DNA from 3 places in the Lysobacter sp. CA196 genome. Region 2 is predicted to be linked to each of the others. Evidence: predicted binding sites of a transcription regulator. Region 2 holds the regulator's gene; each other region holds the start of a gene.
What was found. Region 2 encodes sigma-54, which starts transcription at its own class of promoters, with help from an activator protein. Its sites were predicted from a motif close to TGGCACGNGCNTTGC; they were not measured.
Positions count from the first base shown of each region.

Region 1: pgaA (poly-beta-1,6 N-acetyl-D-glucosamine export porin PgaA) is a predicted target of sigma-54. The motif match lies at 4,666-4,680, and genes of this name have one in related genera.
Region 3: glnA (type I glutamate--ammonia ligase) is a predicted target of sigma-54. The motif match lies at 4,382-4,396, and genes of this name have one in related genera.

Region 1 covers NZ_JBQJIN010000017.1:95,643-102,028, reverse strand. Annotated here, with positions in the region: gene pgaC (poly-beta-1,6-N-acetyl-D-glucosamine synthase) at 1-494, opposite strand, end outside; gene pgaB (poly-beta-1,6-N-acetyl-D-glucosamine N-deacetylase PgaB) at 562-2,496, opposite strand; gene pgaA (poly-beta-1,6 N-acetyl-D-glucosamine export porin PgaA) at 2,499-4,463, opposite strand; gene ACTOWK_RS15645 (GH92 family glycosyl hydrolase) at 4,883-6,386, shown strand, end outside.
Region 2 covers NZ_JBQJIN010000011.1:90,090-96,475, reverse strand. Annotated here, with positions in the region: gene rapZ (RNase adapter RapZ) at 1-888, opposite strand, end outside; gene hprK (HPr(Ser) kinase/phosphatase) at 885-1,835, opposite strand; gene ACTOWK_RS12165 (PTS sugar transporter subunit IIA) at 2,044-2,508, opposite strand; gene hpf (ribosome hibernation-promoting factor, HPF/YfiA family) at 2,551-2,880, opposite strand; gene ACTOWK_RS12155 (RNA polymerase factor sigma-54) at 3,113-4,522, opposite strand; gene lptB (LPS export ABC transporter ATP-binding protein) at 4,605-5,324, opposite strand; gene lptA (lipopolysaccharide transport periplasmic protein LptA) at 5,324-5,851, opposite strand; gene lptC (LPS export ABC transporter periplasmic protein LptC) at 5,832-6,386, opposite strand, start outside.
Region 3 covers NZ_JBQJIN010000019.1:35,709-42,094, forward strand. Annotated here, with positions in the region: gene ACTOWK_RS16250 (RDD family protein) at 1-214, shown strand, start outside; gene ACTOWK_RS16255 (DUF4377 domain-containing protein) at 237-1,091, opposite strand; gene ACTOWK_RS16260 (DUF4377 domain-containing protein) at 1,180-1,572, opposite strand; gene ACTOWK_RS16265 (META domain-containing protein) at 1,569-2,117, opposite strand; gene ACTOWK_RS16270 (hypothetical protein) at 2,243-2,797, opposite strand; gene ACTOWK_RS16275 (DUF2750 domain-containing protein) at 2,835-3,326, opposite strand; gene ACTOWK_RS16280 (undecaprenyl-diphosphate phosphatase) at 3,374-4,180, opposite strand; gene glnA (type I glutamate--ammonia ligase) at 4,473-5,882, shown strand.

The DNA of each region.
Region 1 (6,386 bases), on a different contig from region 2:
CGCGCGCCCGAGCACAGGTGCCAGATCATCCAGTGCATGGCGTATTCGTCGAGCAGGGCGTCGCCGTCGATGCAGACCAGATAGTCCGAACGCGCCGCCAGGGCGCCCATGCGCATGGCGTTGGCCTTGCCGAGGTTGCGGTCCAGGTGCACCACGCGCAGTTGCGGATGCAGGGCGGCGAGTCGGTTGAGTTTTTCGCCGGTGTCGTCGCGGCTGCCGTCGTTGATCGCGATCACTTCGAACTGCGGATAACGCTGGGCCAGCGCGGCGGCGATGGTTTCGTGGACGTGGTCGCCTTCGTTGTGGCAGGGGATCAGGATCGAGGCGAACGGCGCGTCCGCCAGCGGCGGCGGATCGGTGCGCACCCGTGCCTTCCGCTCGCGGCGGAAGTAGTAGTACAGCCCGCCGGAGATCCAGAAGAACGACATCACGATCGGATAGAAGAACGCGAACTGGAACAGCGCGGTGAGCAGCGGACTGACGAGCGGACTCATGGTGGACTCGATGGCAGCGCGTACCGGCTGCCCGGATGGACTGGGCGGTGGAAGGGCGGGGCGACGCTCATCGCTCGAGGTAGGGGAAGCCGCGCACGGACATGATTTCGCGCGCGTCCCGGGTCGAGGGCTGGTCGTCGATGAAGTTGTCGGGGTACCAGGCCAGGTGGCGTGCGCCGCCGGCCTGCAAGCGGTGGGCCATCGCTTTCAGGCGCGCGGCCGGGATCGGCCGGTCATCGCGCCAGTCGACGGTCTGCAATTCGAAGATGGTGTGCGACAGGCCGCGCGGCGACTTCTTGACCTCGGCCAGCAGCTGGTCCATCCACGCCTGCGGATCGCGGCTCTTCTCCATCCACGGCATCGCCATCACCGCGGTGTAGTCGTAGGCCTCGTTGAAGGCGGCCAGGTTCTGCGCGAACCAGGCTTCGCTGCGCGGCTCCAGCACCGGCGCGGCGAACAGGTTGCGCACGGTGATCAGCTTGGGCCGCCACTTGCCGGCGGCGCGGGCCAGCTCGCGGGTGAACTCGATCAGCGCTTGGGTGCGCGCGGCCGGGTCGGCCGGCGCCTGGCCGCGCAACTCGTCGTCGCGCAGCAACGCATCGTCGTGGAACAGCAGGCCCTCGGTGTAGCCGCTGACGGCGAGGTCTTCGTAGACGTCGGCGACGATGCGCCGGGTCTGCGCCTCGAACGGGTTAAGGCGGAAGGTCTCGTCCGGGTTGCTGGCCTGGATTTTCAGGCGTTGGTTCAAGGCCGCATCGGGCAGCTCGAAACCGAGCACCGGCAACCAGGCGAACACCTTGACGTGGGCGCGGGTCTTGAGTTGCCAGGCGACGCGGTTATAGAGGTCGGCGCGCATCGGCAAATGCCGGTTCGGGAAATACAGCGCATCGGCCGAGCCGTTGCCGTCCGGGTCGGCGAAGGCCTGCAGGAATACGTGGCTCGGGCCGATCTGCTTGACCCGTTCGATCAGCTTGTCGAGATTGCGCGCTTGCTGCGCCGGGTCGGCGTCGTAGACGTAATCCAGATCGACCTGCAAGGCGCGCAGGCCGTCGAGTGCCTCGTCGTGGCGCAGCTCGTAGGCCAGGTCGTTGATGGTGGGGTTGTTGAACACCAGCAGGCGCGCCAGGCCGTGCAGGTCGGCGCCGATCTTCTGGTGGCGGCCTTCCAGATCGAAGGTCACCGCCATGCCGAGTTCGTCGGCGATCGCATTGGTCTGGCTGTTGTAGGCCGCGTACGGCCAGATCACCGACTTCGGGCCGACGCCGAGTTCGCGCTTGATCTCGGCGGCGCTGTCGCCGAGGTCTTTGCGGATGCGCGCCAGGTACTCGGCTTCGGTTTCGTAGCGCTGGGTTTTCTCGTTCCAGGCGCGGGTGATCGCGGCGGGCATGGTGTTGCCCTGCGGGTTGGAGGTCACACCGCGGTGCAGGGCGTGGCTGTGCGAGGCGACTTCGACCAGGCCGGAGGCCTGCATTTCGCGCAATTGCGCCCAGGTGACGAAGTCGTCGTGGGTGAACATGCGCGGGCCGTAGTCGACTTTCTGATCGGGCGGCAGGTCGACCCAGGAGGTCACCACCGCCATCAGTGCCGGATAGTTGTAAGCGCGCAACAGCGGGAAGACGTGGGTGTAGATGCTGCGCAGGCCGTCGTCGAAGGTCAGCAGCACCGCCTTGGGCGGCAGCGGCTTGCCGCCGCGTGAGGCGGCGATGATCTCGCTCAGCGAGACCGGGTGGTAGCCGTGGCCGGACAGCCAGTCCAGGTGCGCGGCGAAGTTCTGGGTGCTGACGGCGTAGGCATCCGGGTCGCCCTTGCGCGCCACTTCGTCGCGCACGTCGTGATAGCTCAGCACCAACAGTTCGCTGGCGCCGGCTGCGAGCGGCGCCCAAGCGGCCACGGCCAGCACGGCGCATACGACCGCCCGGTGGATCACCCGGCGCAGACGCGCAGATGCGGTTGTGCGCGGGACGGGGCGGGCGACAGCGAAGCGGGCAGCGTAAGACAGCATGTTCATTCCTCTCCCCAACGGAAGCTCAGATCGAAGGCGACGCGGTCTTCGCGCACGCCGTCGTAGACCGGACGCGACCAGTTGAGGCCGTAGTTGAGCGTGCGGCCGCTGCCGAAACGCCATTCGTGTTCGTAGCGCAGTTGCGGCACCCAGGCGCTGCCATGGCCCTGCTGCCAATACGGCCCGGCGCTGGCGCTGAGGCGTTGCACGAAGTGGCGGGTGTAGCGGCGCCAGGCGACGTGATCCAGGCGCACACCAAGATTCAGCGAGGCGTCGCGGCTGGGGTTGAAATAGGGCACGTCGGCGTCGCGGCGGCTGGCGCGGCTGGTCGACAGATCGGCCAGGCCGGCGATCTGCAGATGCGGCCGCGTGTACAGGCGTTGATCGAGGCTCAGCGCGAGCGCGCTGCGTCGGTTGTCGTCGCTGTAGCGCAGTTGCTGCGCGGTCGCGCCGAGCGAGGTGCGTTCGCTCGGCGTCCAGCGCAGACCCAGGCTCAAGGCATCGGCGTCGATGCCGGCGCCGCGCGCCTGCAGCGAGGCTTCCGGGGTTTGCCGGTACCACGACGCATTGACGCGCCAGGCATCGTCGAGGCGCCAGCCGGCATCGAGGTAATAACCGGTGCGCTCGTCGCTGGCGAGCGAGCGGTCGTCGGCGCGGTCGACGCCGAAGCCCAGGCTGAGGCGGTCGTAGGCATACAGCGCGCCGATGCCGCTGCGACGGTCGTGGACGCGGTCGCCGGGGTAATCGGCCCAGGCGTCCTGGGCATGCGCGGTCAGGCGCCAGCGGTCGTCGATCAGCGGGCTGCGGATCTCGAAACGGTGCACGGCGTCGCGAGTGCCGAGCGGCGATGCGGCCGCGCTGCCGCCGCGCGCATCGCTGCGGCCGCCGGCGGTGCTGAGCGACCATTGCCAGCCCAGGCGATGGTCCCAGGACTCGCCCATCTGCTTGACCTGCACGTCGCGCGGACGGTGGGCGATCAACTCATCGTGGATCGGCCGTGCCAGGTCGACGCGGGCGTGTTCGAGGTAGGAACCGATCTGGCCGATGCGCGCGCCGACGCTGGTCGGTTCGAGCGTGCTCGCCATCTGGAAGCGTTGCAGCGCGCGATCGGTCCAGCCGCGTTTTTGATAGGCCACGCCGAGATTGGTCTGCAGGCTGGGGTTGTCCGGGCCGATCGCGGCCATCGTTTCCAACTGCTGCTGCGCGCCGACGGTGTCCTCGCCGTAGAGGCGGATCATGGTCTGGGTGCTGTCGGCGTCGTAGTGGCGCCAGTTTTCGAAGCTCTGCTTGGCGCCGTTGACGCGCACCCAGGCCGGCTCGGCCGCCTTGATCTTGTCGAGTTGGGCCAGGGCGTCGTCGAAACGCTCGCTTTCCGAATAGGCGTAGGCCAGCTGCAGTTGCGAATCGTGATCCTCGGGCCACTCGCGCACAACCCGTTCGAGTACGGTCGCGGCTTCCTCGGGGCGTTTGTCGGCGAGCAGGGAGGCGCCGACCTTCGACAAGGCATACATCGGAATGTCGACGCCTTCGGCCTGCAGCGCGCGGTAGCGTTCGACCACGTCGGCATGGCGTTCGAGGTGATTGAGCAGCATCAGCTCGTCGAAGCGCGTGCGCAGGTCGGCCTGACGTTGCTGCGGGGTCTGGTTGGCGCGGTATTGCTCGAAGGCGTCGCGGGCGCTGCGCATTTCGTCGAGGCGGGTGGCCTCGTCTTCGGGGAACAGGCTGCCCCATACCGCAAGGCGGGCGAGGCGGCCGGAGTCGAGGCGCTGGCGCTCGGGCGCGTCGAACAATTCGGGGCGGGCTTGATACAGGGCCCAGGCGCGGTGCGCGCTGCCGAGGTCGGCCAGGGTCAGCACCTGCAGTCGGTACAGGCGGTCGTCGCCGGGCGTCGCGGCCTGGGCGCTTTCGATGCGCGCCAGCGCGGCCAGCCACTGCCGGTCGGCGCGCAAGCGCTCGATGTCCGGCATCGGATTGGCGGCGGCTGTTTGACGCTCTGCAGCAAAAGCTGACGTTGAGGGGCAGATTGCGCTTGCGGTCGCTAAAGCAATGGAGAGGGCAAGTCGATGCGGGTTGGGCATGGTGGGACGGACTTCCGTGTAGCGGAGGGCTGCAGGTGAGGTCTAGACCAATACAAAAATGTGATGCAAATCACATTCTTGATGGGGTGACGCAAGAGGTGTGCCAAAGGCAGGCGATCCGGACCGGAACTTGTGGCGGAAGTGCTTGTTCGGATTGGCTTTTTTGCCAGCCTGGCGGGGTGGGCGAATGCTGCGCCGCGGTTTGACAAGGTCGATTTAGATCGATTTAAATCGGGAGAAGCAGGGGCGTTCGCCGGTCGGCGCGACGCGAATCGGAGGCGATCGCCGTCCGGGCAACGGGAGCGGGAATGTCGGCAAGGTGGAAAGTGCGCCGCAATGGCGCAGGGACGACGGCGAAACACGCATTGGCGCTGGCCGTGGCCTGGGCTCTGGTGCCCACGGCGATGGCCGGGCCGGTGCGCAGCTTCTGGACCTCGTTCGAGGCCGGTGAGCCGGCTGCGGCCGAGCCCGCGACCGCGGCAGGGGCCCAGCCCCCGGTAACGGCCGACCCGGCGCCGCGCCTGAGCGCCGACGGCGGCCCGCCCGCGGCCGCCGCCCTCACCGCGAAACCCGGCATGGGCTTCAGCGGCCTGCGCTCGCTGCGTTACCAGGGCGTCGGCAGCGGCGCGGCGCAAAGCGCGCAGGTCGTCGAGGTCGACATCGCGGTGGCCAAGGACTCTGTGCTGTCCTACCGCCTGTTCCCGCTGTCGAGCGCGCATATCGCCGGCCAGCCCGCACCGTCGAAGCTGGATGCATTGCGCAACGGCTCGACCTATGTCGCCATCGACCTGGTGTTCGACGACGGCAGCCGTCTGTCGCAGCGCAAACCGCTGGATCTGTACGGCAACGGCTTGACCGCGCGCGCGCAGGGCATGGCCCGGCTGCTCTATCCCGATCAATGGAACGCGGTCAGCAGCCGCATCGGCGAAGTCGCGGCCGGACGGCGCGTGCGCAAGATCCTGCTGGTCCACGAGGGCGACACTGCGTTGCCGTACCAGGGCTATCTCGACGACTTGCGCATCGCGCCGGCGCCCGCGCTCGCCAAGGGCAAGCGCGCCGCGCTGCGCCCCAGCGACTATGTGGACACCCGCCGCGGCAGCAATTCCAACAGCCGCTTCTCGCGCGGCAACACCTTCCCGGCGGTCGCGGTGCCGCACGGCTTCAACTTCTGGACCCCGACCACGAACGCCGGCTCGCACTGGATCTACCAGTACCAGGAGCGCAACGGCGACGACAACCGCCCGCGCATCGAAGCCTTCGCGCTGTCGCACGAGCCGAGCCCGTGGATGGGCGACCGCCAGACCTTCCACGTGATGCCGGCGATCGGCGAGGGCCGGCCCGAATTCGACCGCAGCAAGCGCGCGCTGAGTTTCGGCCACGACGAGGAAACCGCGCGTGCCGATTACTACCGGGTGCGCTTCGACAATGGCCTGGTTGTCGAGATGACCCCGACCGACCACGCCGCGGTCATGCGCTTTACCTTCCCGGCCGAGCCCGGCGAGACCCGCGCGCAGTTGCTGTTCGACCATCGCGACGAACACGGCGACATTCGTCTCGACCGCGACGGCCGCGCGCTGAGCGGTTGGAGCGAGAGCATGAGCAAGCTCTCGACCGGCGCCTCGCGCTTGTTCTTCTACGCGCGTTTCGACCGGCCGATCCGCGACGGCGCCCGGCTCGACCGCGACAAGGCCGGGCGCGACCGCGTCTCGGCCTGGTACGGCTTCGACCTCAGCGGCGACCCCACCCGCCAGGTGACGATGCGCATCGCCACTTCGCTGATCAGCGTCGAACAGGCGCAGCGCAACCTGGAAC
Region 2 (6,386 bases):
CACGGCGACTTCGTTCCAGCCGCGGGTGCGGGCGTGTTCGGCCATGCGTTCGGCCAGGTACACCGAGCGATGGCGCCCGCCGGTGCAGCCGAAGGCGATGGTCGCGTAGCTGCGCGTGCTGTCGGCTTGCAGACGCGGCAGCCAAGTGTCGAGGAACTGGCTGATCTGCTCGACGTAGAGGTTCACGTCGGCCTGCGCTTCCAGGTAATCGCGCACGCCGCCGTCGCGGCCCGACAAGGGCCGCAGCGCCGGGTTCCAGTGCGGATTGGGCAGGCCGCGCGCATCGAATACGAAGTCGGCATCGGCCGGCACGCCGCGGCGATAGGCGAAAGACTCGAACAGCAGCGACATGCCGGCGTCGCCGCCCATCGCGAATTCGGTGATGACGTGGCGGCGCAACTGATGGACGTTGAGCTCGCTGGTGTCGACGATCGCATCGGCGATCTGGCGCAGCGGCTTGAGCACTTGGCGTTCGAGCGAGATCGCATCGGCCAGGGCCAGGCCGAACTGGCTCAGCGGATGGCGGCGGCGGGTGTCGGCATAGCGCTTGAGCAGCACGCCGTCGCTGGATTCGAAGAACACCAGTCTGGGGTCGGCGCCGAGCGCGCCCACCGCCGACAGCCACTCCGGGATGTTGGCCAGGTCGCTGTGGCGGTTGCGCACGTCGATGCCGACCGCGAGCTTGGTCGGCATGCCTTCCTCGGCCTTGATCACGTTCTGCACGAATTGCGGCAGCAGTTCCGCCGGCAGGTTGTCGACGCAGTAGAAGCCCAGGTCTTCGAAGGTGTTCAGCGCCACCGACTTGCCCGAGCCGGACATGCCGCTGACGATGACCAGGGTGAAGGCGTTCGACTCGGCCGAGCCGGTTTCGAAAAGGGGATTGCTCACGATTCGCCGCGCTCCAGGAAGTTGCTGTGCCGGGCGATGAAGGCCGCGGCCGGGTCCAGGCCTTTCATGCGCAGGCTGTGCAGCCGCGTCGCCGCTTCGGTGAGCACGGCGAGGTTGCGGCCGGGCATGACCGGCAGGGTGATCATCGGCACGTCGAGATCGAGCACGCGGCGGATGCCGGTGTCGCCGGTGAGGCGCTCGATCCCGGCCGGGATCGGTTCGCTCATCGGCTTGGTCAGGTGCACGATCAGGCGCAGGTATTTGTTGTTCTTGACCGCGGTGTCGCCGAACATCTGGCGGATGTTGAGCACGCCCAGGCCGCGCACTTCGAGCAGGTCCTGGAGCATGTCGGGGCAGGTGCCATCGAGCACGTCGGGCGCGATCTGGGTGAATTCCGGGGCGTCGTCGGCGACCAGGCGGTGGCCGCGGGTCACCAGTTCGAGCGCGAGTTCGCTCTTGCCCGATCCGGATTCGCCGGTGATCAGCACACCGATCGAATAGATCTCCATGAACACCCCGTGCAGGGTGATCTGAGGGGCGAGCGCGCGCGCCAGGTGATATTGCAGGTGGTTGAGCAACTCATGGCCGCGGCGCGGCGACACCCACAGCGGGGTGTCGGTTTCCTCGGCGGCGATGCGCAGGTCTTCGGGGCAGGGCTGGTCCTTGCTGATGACCAGGGCCAGGGGCCGGAACTGGATGATCTTCTCGATCGTTTCCCAGCGCAGCCGCGAGTCCAGGCCGTCGAGCCAGGTCAGTTCCTCGGTGCCGAGGATCTGCACCTTGTTCGGGTAGATCGCATTGAGGTAGCCGGCCAGCGACGGACGCCGTGCGACCGTATTGACCGCTTCGACCAGACGGCCGTCGCCGCGTTGGCCGGCTACCCAGCGCAGGGCGAGTCGCTCGCGCTGCTGTTCGAACAGTTCGCCTGCACGGATGCTCTTGCTCATGGGCGGAAGTTTACGAGCAAAGCGATGGCAGTGTCCGCATCGGTGCGGAACCGGTCGCATTCGCGGCGCGGTGTGAAGAAGGCGGGCGAGGCAGGCCGATGAGCCGCTCAGCGGTTGGGGAAAGGAGCGTGGCTCGGATCGACACGGCTCGGAGCGGTGCCGCTGGAATCAACACATCCCGGAACTGCACATCTCGGAACGGCAGGGCTCAGGCCGCGCTGCGGCGACAGTGGTCGAGCAGGCGATAACTCAGCTCGGCGACGTTCGGCGCCGAGCGTAATCGGTCGAGGAAGCCGCCGTCGGCGAAGCGCTCGGCCAGCTCGGCCAGCAATTGCAGATGCTGCTGGACGTGATGCTCGGGAATGGCCATGGCCAGGACCAGGTCGACCGGGCGCCCGTCGATGGCGCCGAAATCGATCGGCTCGGCCAACCTGAGAAAGGCGCCGCGGCTGTTTTCGAACAGGGGCGTACGCGCGTGCGGAATGGCGACGCCGTGGCCGATGGCGGTGCTGGCGAGCCGTTCGCGTTCGCCCAGGCTTGCGCGCAGGGCGAACGCAGTGGAGGAGTTGCTGTCGCAGAGCATGCGCGCGGCGACGTCGAGCACGGTATTGCGATCGCCGGGTTCGACCAGGATCGCGACCCGTTCCGCACTCAGTAATTCATAAAGCGGCATGACAGCGTGTCTGGATCGATGACCGGGTCCCGGGGGCCGGGTTCAGCCGACGAATTCGCCGTTGCGTGCGAGGCTTTCGCCACGGTGGTGATCGACTTGCTTGCTCTTGTGCTTCATGAGCAGGCGGTCGAGCTTGTCGGCGAGCAGATCGATCGCGGCGTACATGTCGATGGCGGCGGCGTCGCAGTGCAGGGTACGGCCGGCGATGAGAACGGTGGCCTCGGCGCGGTGGTCGGGCTTGTCGAGACTGAGCTGGGTACGCACGTCGAAGGGTTGGTCGAAATGGCGTTGCAGACGGGCCAGCTTGGTTTCCACATAGTCACGCAGGGCTGCAGTGACTTCCAGTTGCTGGCCGTGGGTTTCGATACGCATCGGAGACCTCCTTCACGTCGCGGGAGAATGCAGACTGGGCTCCGGGCCGTCGCTCGTCGGCGGGCTTCGGAGCCTGATTGACGCCCTGGCCGGGGCCAGGGATTCCAGCATCTCACGCTCAGTTCCAGGTGCAAGTGGCAAGACCGCAACAATGGTCGTAGGCCATTGTTAAGTCACTGATTCGATGGGGAATAGAGGCCGAAATCCAGCGGCTTTGCGGGATTTGGCGGCCTCAGGCCATGCGCACGCGTTCCTGCGACGAGGGAATGCTCATCGCCTCGCGGTACTTGGCCACGGTGCGGCGCGCGACCGGCACGCCGGTGGCCTTGAGGGTTTCGGCCAGGCGCGCGTCGGACAAGGGTTTGCGCGGGTTCTCGGCCTCGATCAGGCGCCGGATCATGGCCTGGATCGCGGTGCTGGAGGCTTCGCCGCCGGAACCCGTGTCGATGCCGGAGGCGAAGAAAGCGCGCAGCGGCATGGTCCCGCGGGGGGTGCGCGCGTACTTGCGGGCGATCGCGCGCGAGACCGTGGATTCGTGCAGGCCGACTTCGTTGGCGACCTCGCGCAGGGTCAGCGGACGCAGTGCGCTGTCGCCGAATTCGAGGAACCCGGCCTGTTGCTTGAGCAGGCAGCGCGCGACCTTGAGCAAGGTGTCGCCGCGCGCTTCCAGGCTCTTGAGCAGCCAGCGCGCTTCCTGCAGATGGCCGCGCAGATAGCTGGCATCGGAGGCGTTGGCGTGGCGGATCATGCTTTCGTAGCCGCGGTGGATCGAGATGCGCGGACGCATCGCTTCCGACAGGGCCACGCGCCACAGGCCGTTCTGGCGCCAGATCACCACGTCGGGGGTGACATAGGTGTCGGTGGAGATCGCGCCCATCTGCGCGCCGGGGCGCGGGTCGAGCGAGCGCAGCAACTGCACCGCGGTCTCGACCTCGGCGATGTCGCGCTTGAGTTCGCTGGCCAGGCCGGCCGCGCCGACCCGCGGCAGGCGCTCCAGCGGTTCGCCGGCGATCACCAGGGCCAGCGCCTTGCCCGGGGTGTCGTCGGACAAGGTGTTGAGCTGCAGGCTCAGGCATTCGCTGAGCGAACGCGCGCCGGAGCCGACCGGGTCGAAGCGCTGCACCTGGTGCAGCACGGTGGCGACCTCTTCCTCGCTCACCCCCATCGCCAGCGATTCGACGATCGCCGCCAGGCTTTCGCGCAGGTAGCCGTCGTCGTCGATCGCCTCGATCAGGGCCACGCCGATGCTGCGGTCGCGCTGCGACAGCGGGCTGAGGTGCAGCTGCCACAGCAGATGGTCGTGCAGGGTCTCGGCCTCGGCGACCTGTTCGGCCGCGGGCGAGTCCTCATCGCTGTGGTCGGAGGGGCCGACCCGTTCGTACCAGGTCTCGCCGTCGTCCATGGTCCATTCGGGCTCGACGGTCGGCGCTTCGGCGCCTTCCTCGGTGCTCGGCGGCGGGCGCGGCTCGTCTTCGTTGACCGCGGACGGATCGGTCCAGTCGAGCAGCGGGTTGCTCTCGATCGCAGTGGCCAGTTCGGCTTCCAGTTCGACAGCCGACAGCTGCAGCAGGCGAATCGCCTGCCGCAATTGCGGTGTCATCACCAATTGTTGTCCGAGCGAGGCTTGGAGGCGAGGCTTCATCATCGATGACTAACGCGACCTGAGATGGCTGTCGGCCCGGGTCGCGCGTCGTGGGCGCCGTCCGCGCCCGGCAACCGCTAGGTTACAGACGGAACTGCTCGCCCAGATAGACACGGCGGACATCGGGATTGGCCAGCAGCGCGTCCGGAGCCCCCTGCGCGAGCACGCCACCGTCGTTCAGGATATACGCCCGGTCGCAAATGCCCAAGGTTTCACGGACGTTATGGTCCGTGATCAACACTCCGATGCCGCGATTCTTGAGATGGCGCACGATTCGCTGGATCTCGCCGACCGAAATGGGGTCGACGCCGGCGAAGGGTTCGTCCAGCAGCATCAGGCGCGGCCGGGCGGCCAGGGCGCGGGCGATCTCGACGCGGCGGCGCTCGCCGCCGGACAGGCTGGCGCCGAGCTGCTCGGCGACGTGGGTCACCTGCAGTTCGTCCATCAGGCTGGCCAGCTCGCGCTCGATGCCGGCGCGGTCGAGGTCGTCGCGCAGTTCCAGCACCAGGCGCAGGTTGTCGGCGACGCTGAGCTTGCGGAACACCGAGGGTTCCTGCGGCAGGTAGCCGACGCCGTACTTGGCGCGGGCGTACATCGGCTCGGAGGTGATGTCCTTGCCGTCGAGGACGATCTGGCCGGCATCGGCCGGGACCAGGCCGACGATCATGTAGAAGCAGGTGGTCTTGCCGGCGCCGTTGGGGCCGAGCAGGCCGACCACTTCGCCCGCATCGAGGGTCAGGCCGAAGTCGCGCACGACTTCGCGCGAGCGGTAGGCCTTGCGCAGGCCTTGTGCGACCAGCATCAGCCGCCTCCCTTGGCCGGGGCGGCGGTTTTGCTCTTGGGCAGCATGCGAATGTTGACGCGGCCGCCGGTGCCGCCGCTCTCGACCTGGCCGGTCTTGGAGTTGTAGACGATGCGTTCGCTCTTGATGGTGTCGCCGTTCTTGTCGACGTAGGCGTTGCCGGTCAAGACGATGGTGTCCTTCGGCATGTCGTACTCGATCTTGTTGGCGCGGCCGTTGAACGGTGCGCCGTCGTCGAGCTCCTGCTTCAGCGTCGCCTGCGAGCCGGTCAGGGTGACGAAGCTGATGTCGCCGCCGGCGCGCTTGATGTCGGCCTTGGCGGCATTGATGATCAAGGTGCCTTGAGTGATCTTGACGTTGCCGGTCAGCACGCAGGGGCCCGAATCGGTGCTGACCGAGCAATTGCTGCTGTCGGCGCCGGCATCCATGGGCTGGTTGCGGTCCGAAGAGCGCGCGAGCGCGGCCGCCGGCGCCAGCAGAAGGGCGACCAGGCACAGCGCCGGCCAGTTAGCGGGCTTTCGCTTCATAGCGGACCTTGACGTTGGGGATGGTGACGTTCTTGGTTTCGAGATCGGCCTGCAATCCCGAGCCGTTCATTATAGTGCCGGGCTGAATCAACCTGACCGGAACGGCTGAGGTGGCCTTGTTCGCATCGGGGAACACGTTCAGTTCCTCGGTGCTGATGTTGATCGGCTTACCGTCGGCATTGGTGCTGTCGGCCTTGACTTGGCCGCGCAGGCGCACTTCGTCGCCCTCGGCGTTGACCCAGCCGCGCTGCGAGCGCACTTCCCACGGCCCACCGTTGCCGCCGGCCTTCGGCGGGATCAGGAACAGCGGAGTGGTGACGTCCAGGGTCTTTTCGTTCGGGTCGCGGGTCAGCTTCGGCGCGCGCAAGGTGAACGATTCCTTGCCCTCCTTGTTGAGCACGACCGCCTCGAACTGGTTGAGCACGTAGTCCGGGCGCGCCTCGGCATGGCCGTCGCCGTGGTTCTTGTCGCGTTGCGACCACAACGCCCAGCCGCTCAACGCCGCGGCGGCCATCAGGATCAGGGTCAGCATGCC
Region 3 (6,386 bases), on a different contig from region 2:
CGAAGGCATGTTCGGGGCGACCATCGGCAAGCTCATCACCGGCACCCGCGTGGTCGACGAACAGGGACGCCCACCGAGTTGGGGCCAGGTGATCGGACGCACGTTCGCGCGCCTGATCCCGTTCGAGCCGTTCACTGTGTTGTTCAGCGAGGACGGTCGTATCAGCGGCTGGCACGACCGCCTGCCGAAAACCCTGGTGGTGCGGACGCGCTGAGCGGCGCGTCCGCGGTAACGACTTACGACTTCGGCGCCGGCACCAATTCGCTCTCGACCACCATGTCGAGCACGTAGGCCACCGACGAGGCGTCGGCCGGCGGGTTCTTGATGTCGAACTTCTTGACCCGCACGACGTTGCGCACGCCGGCTTCGTGCTTATAGCCCTCGATGTCCTGGTACAGGAACTGCCACTCGCCGGGCGCCTGCGAGACGCCGTTGGCGTCGTAACTGCGTTCGCGCACCCACAGGCACTGGTGCTTGGGCATCAGCGGATGCGGGCAGGTGCGGCGCTGCGCGTCGACTTCGAAGAACATCGTCGTGCCGGCGCTGCCGTAGCGCGTTTGCGCGGTCGGCTCGCCGCTCAGGCTGAGCTTGCTGCCCGAAGCGGTGGTCAACAGCAGGCGCGGCTGCGGCGCCTCGCCTTCGATGGCGAACTTCGCGTTGCCTTCGAGCTGCTTGGCGATCTCGCTGTCCATCTGCATCAGGCGCTGGTCCTGGCAGGCCATCAGCGTGGTCTGGAATTGCTTGATCTCGATACGGTCGCCCTTCGCCACGTACATCGCGCCGACGTGGTTGCAACCGCCGGACACGCCGACGCGGTCCTTGACGAAGCTCAGTTGCAGGCCGTACTTGCCCTCGCGCTGGAGCGTGGCGATCGGCTTGCCGGCGCTGTCGGTGGCCGAGTCGAGATTCCACTTGTAGCCGCCCAGGTCGATGGCGGCCGCCGCCGGCGCGGCGGGGTCGGCCGTAGCGGCGGTGTCGCCGGCGGGCTTGGCGGCATCGCCATTGTTGTGGGTGGAAGGCGCGGCGCAGGCGGCCAGCAGGGCGAGCGACAGCGCGGCGGCGGAGAAAACCAGGGGGCGGGAGATAGTCATGGGGCGCGATGATCCAATGTTTGCTGCGAAGACAGGATCAACGGCCCTGCGCGAGCCATGGGGTTGGCCGCGTTCAGCCGCGGGTCGGTCAGGGCCGGTCATGAGCGACCGCTCCGCCTGCGCTGCCGTTCTCGTGGGTCGGTTCCGGCGTCCACGGCGTGGCGTAGTCCAGCGCATACGCACTGACGAGGCGGTCGCGCAGCCTCAGCGGGTAATGGCGCACACGCACGAGTTCGTGCGCCCCGGGTGGGTGGCGATAGCCCTCGATCGGCCCGTAGAAGCGTTGCCAATCCGAGGCCGACACCCGTCGGCCGAGGACGTAGTGCAGTTCGCGCACCCACAGGCAACCGGATGCGGCGGCCGGCAGGCCTTCGCAATCGACTTCTTTTGCCGCCACCTCGAGCGTCGTCTCGACCGGCTTGCTGCCCCACAGCGCATCCTGCGTCTGCAAGACCAACTGGGTGCCGTTACGGCTGGTCAAGCGCAGGCGCTGCCGCACGCCCTGGCCTTCCAGGCGGTAGCGGTAAGGCGAGAGCAGCTGTTCGTGGACCGCGATCGAAGTCGCCTGGGCAAGTGGGCTGGTACACCCAGGGCCTGCTGGGCCTCACCGGACACCTCGACGACGTCGCCGCGCAGGCGATAGTCGCCGCTCATTTCGCCGCAGTGTCCCTCGATGCTCACGCGGCCGTCGTCGCCGAACTCGAAATGGATCTGCGAAAACTCGTTCGATTGCAGCTCCGGCAGCGCGCGGCCGTCGGCGGTGGTGGCGAGCAGGATCTGCCAGCGATAGCCGGCCAGGCCTTGCGGGCCCGGATCCGGTTTCGGCGGTGGCGGGCGCTGGGTTGTCGCGGCCGGGCGCACGCCGCCCGGTTCGACCGCGCGCTCGGGCACGGTCGCCTCGGCCGCCTCGGTGTGGCCGGGCCGGCCGTCGCCGCCGCAGGCGGTCGGCGCGAACAGCAGTGCGGCGACCAGCGCTACCGGATGCACACGGCGGCAATCGACGGAAACGGAACAGGACGAGGGCATGAGGGCCTCCTTGGCCAGAGGGCACAGCCTGAGTCGTGCGTGTCGTTGCGCGCCATCGCCGCGGCTCGGGTAAACGCGAGTTCGGTCACGTTGTCGAAGAAGAAAACAGGTCGCGCGAACGCGCTTCAACGTGCCGGCGCGGCCGGCAGGCCGATCAGCTCCATGCGTGCGCCGTCGTCGGCGGCGACGCGCAGGATCGGTGCGCGGCCCTGGGTGTCGATGGAGAAGCGCGCGCCGATCAGGGGCTGGGCGAAAAAAGCGCGCTCCATCATTGCGCCGTGGCGGCAGCCTGCCACGGTCTGCACCGCGTCGATCCGTTGGTCGTGCACGATCCGTTCGCCTTCGATCCGATACGCACCGCCGGTGGTATTGCACACGCCCTTGAGTTCATACGCACCGTCGTCGCGAAAACGCGCCATCAGTCCACGTTTGCGCGCGCCGCGCAATTCGCGGACGCGATGGCCTTGCGCGTCGGTGGCCGTCAGCGGATACCAATCGAAGGCGCGCAACAGACCGGTTTGGGTCTGCGGCTGCGGATACGTCGGGACGGGGCGTTTCGATCCGGTGGAAGAAGCCTGCGCGCAGGCTGCGAGCGCCGCGACGAGCGCTACCGCAGAACAGGTTCGGTGCATGACGACTCCTTGTCGAAGAGGATGCGCCGCGAGCGCGATAATGCCCACAGCTCCTGGGCAAACGCGCCGTTGCGTCGTTCGGGGTTCAGCTCTTCGGCTTGGCGAACTTCTGCGCCAGCTCGCGCTGGGCGCGTTCCAGGTCGAGGCCGCCGTCGCCGTCGTCTTCCTGCTCGCTTTCATCGGCGAGCACCGCGTCGATATGCCCCAGCAGTTCCGCCGGGGTGACCACCGCGCACTGCATCGTGGTGTTCGGAAACACGCCGACGCCGAGGCCGGCCTCGGTCAGCGCCGGCGCGGCGTTGCTGCGCCAGGCGTCGAGCTCGCGCAGCACCGGCGCATAGCCCTTGAGGTTCGGCGCGGCCGCCAGGGCGGCGCGCGCGGTGCCGGTCGAGGGCCAGACCGGCAGCAGTTCCTGGCCATCGCCGTCGAACAGGGTCAGCACGAACTCGCCGGACTCGGCGACCCATAGCTGCCCGGTGTGCGCGATGGCGGCGACGAAGGCGGCGTAGCGTTCGGGCCCGGACAGCTGTGCGTAGTCGAGCAATTCCTGCTCGGCGGCGCGATCGGCTTCGTTCATGGCGGCGGCTCCTGCCGGTGGGGCGGTGCGATCAGGGGCGATGCGATTCAACTGCCGGACGGCATCAACAGCAACAGCGCGGCGCCGAACACGAAGCGGTAGATCGCGAACGCCGTGAAACGGTGGGTCTGGATATAGCGCAACAGCCACTTCACCGCGATGAAGGCGGTCACGGCCGAGGCGATGAAGGCCACACCGAGCGCGTTCCAGTCTTCGTTGGCGGCGGCGGGCGTGCCGAGCACCCCGAGCAGTTCGTAGCCGCTGGCCGCGAACATGGTCGGGATGCCGATCAGGAAAGTGAACTCGGTCGCCGCGGCGCGGCTGGTGGTGCCGGCGAGCAGGGCGATGAAGATCGTCGCGCCCGAGCGCGAGGTACCCGGGAACACGCCGGCGACGACCTGGGCGATGCCGACTAGGGTGGCGACGGCCCAGGTGATCTCGCTGCGTTCGCCGAGCGCGGCGGCGCGCTTGGCGGCGAAATGTTCGGCCGCGATCATCCACACGCCGCCCAGCACCAGCGCCCAGGCGATCGGAAGGACCTGGTCGGGCAAGGAGAAGCCGGCCTTCTTGACCGCGATGCCGAGCACCGCGGTCACCCCGAAGGCGAGGGCGAGCTTGAACAGGTAGTCGCGGTTGTCGCGCTGGCCGAAGCCGGTCGCCAACGTCCACAGCCGGCGCCAGTAAATGACGACCACGGCCAGGATCGCGCCGGCCTGGATCGAGATGTTGAACAGGTCGGAGCGGTGGCCGAGCCAGTGTTGCGCGATCAGCAGATGTCCGGTGCTGGAGATCGGCAGGAATTCGGTGATGCCTTCGATGATGCCGAGGAGCAGGGCGGCGAGCAGGTCGGTCATTAGGGGCGGGGGTCTTGAGTCGGGGGCGGAAAGGAGCGCCGGCGACGCGATCGGGGGTTCGCGGCGGCGCGCCAGAATAACGGAAAGCGTGTTGCACTAACTTGGTGCGACTGCTCGGTTTCGTGCCTTTATATGGTGCGTCCAGACGGCGGCGGAGCGGCGATTATCATTTATTTCAGTAACTTAGCGATAGATAAAAGTTGGCACGACGCTTGCTTCCCTGTAAGGCAGGCGGCTCCAATGCCCTCGCGTTGCACGACTCTTACCCTGACTCCCCATTCCCGGAACGAACATGTCTCTCGAACAGGTCGAAAAGCTCATCAAGGATCACAAGGTCGAATTCGTCGACCTGCGTTTCACCGACATGCGTGGCGTGCAGCATCACGTGACCTTCCCGAAGTCCATCGTCGAGCCCTCGCTGTTCGAAGACGGCAAGATGTTCGACGGTTCCTCGATCAGCGGCTGGAAGGGCATCAACGAGTCGGACATGATCCTGCTGCCGGATCCCTCGACCGCGTTCCTGGACCCGTTCACCGCCGACCCGACCGTCGTGCTGACCTGCGACATCCTCGACCCGGCGACCATGCAGGCGTATTCGCGCGACCCGCGCGGCGTCGCCAAGCGCGCCGAGGCTTACCTGAAGTCCAGCGGCGTCGCCGACCAGGCCTTCTTCGGTCCGGAACCCGAATTCTTCATCTTCGACTCGGTCCGTTACGCCAATGAGATGGGCCACACCTTCTTCCACATCGATTCGGAAGAAGCCGCCTGGAACTCGGGCAAGGAATACGAAGGCGGCAACAGCGGTTACCGTCCGGGCGTGAAGGGCGGTTACTTCCCGGTCGCCCCGCTCGACTCGCTGCACGACATCCGCGCCGAGATGTGCAAGACCCTCGAGCAGGTCGGCATCGAAGTCGAAGTGCACCACCACGAAGTCGCCAACGCCGGTCAGTGCGAGATCGGCACCAAGTTCAACTCGCTGGTCGCCAAGGCCGACGAGCTGTTGACGATGAAGTACATCATCAAGAACGTCGCCCACCGCAACGGCAAGACCGCGACCTTCATGCCCAAGCCGATCGTCGGCGACAACGGCAGCGGCATGCACGTGCACCAGTCCTTCGCCAAGGGCGGCGTCAACCTGTTCAGCGGCGATGGCTACGGCGGCCTGTCGCAGATGGCGCTGTGGTACATCGGCGGCGTGTTCAAGCACGCGCGCGCGATCAACGCCTTCACCAACTCGGGCACCAACAGCTACAAGCGCCTGGTGCCGGGCTACGAAGCGCCGGTGATGCTGGCCTATTCGGCCCGCAACCGTTCGGCCAGCTGCCGCATTCCCTACGTCGCCAACCCGAAGGCGCGCCGCATCGAGATGCGCTTCCCCGACCCGATCCAGTCGGGCTACCTGACCTTCGCCGCGCTGATGATGGCCGGCCTGGACGGCATCAAGAACCAGATCGACCCGGGCGCGCCGAGCGACAAGGACCTCTACGACCTGCCGCCGGAAGAGGAGAAGGGCATCCCGACCGTGTGCCACTCGCTCGACCAGGCGCTCGAAGCGCTCGACAAGGACCGCGACTTCCTCAAGGCCGGCGGCGTGTTCACCGACGACTTCATCGACAGCTACATCACGCTGAAGATGCAGGAAGTGACCAAGTTCCGCGCCGCGACTCATCCGCTCGAATACCAGATGTACTACGCCGTCTAAGGAGATTGCCGCAGATGTATATCGGATCTTCGGATCGGCGGATGTCCGGCCCGGTCCTTGTGGACCGGGCGCTCACCGGGCCGGAATGCGCTTCAACGCATTCCGGAAAGCTCCCGGCTCGCCCATTCGAATACCAGATGTACTACGCCGTCTAATCGCCATGAACGCATCCATCCTCGTGCCAGCCAAGCGTTATCCCGATCGCCCGCGCCGCTACGATGCGGCGCGGCGGGATGCGACGCGGCGGCGCGCGGAGGCGATGCGCGACATGCGGTAAACCAGCACACGGCCCGGGGCTAACGCTCCGGGCCGTGTCGCTTTCAGGGAAGACGAACCCACCCGGGCGACGCCACTCGCCCTCATCCGTCCGATATCGGCCTGCGGCCGACGTCGCGGGAGCGGCTTGCCGCAACCAACGCAGGACACAAACAGCAAAGCGCACGACGACCGAAATCTTCGACCACGGCATCGCCATCAGCGCGACGAGTACGCAGCCATCGAGCC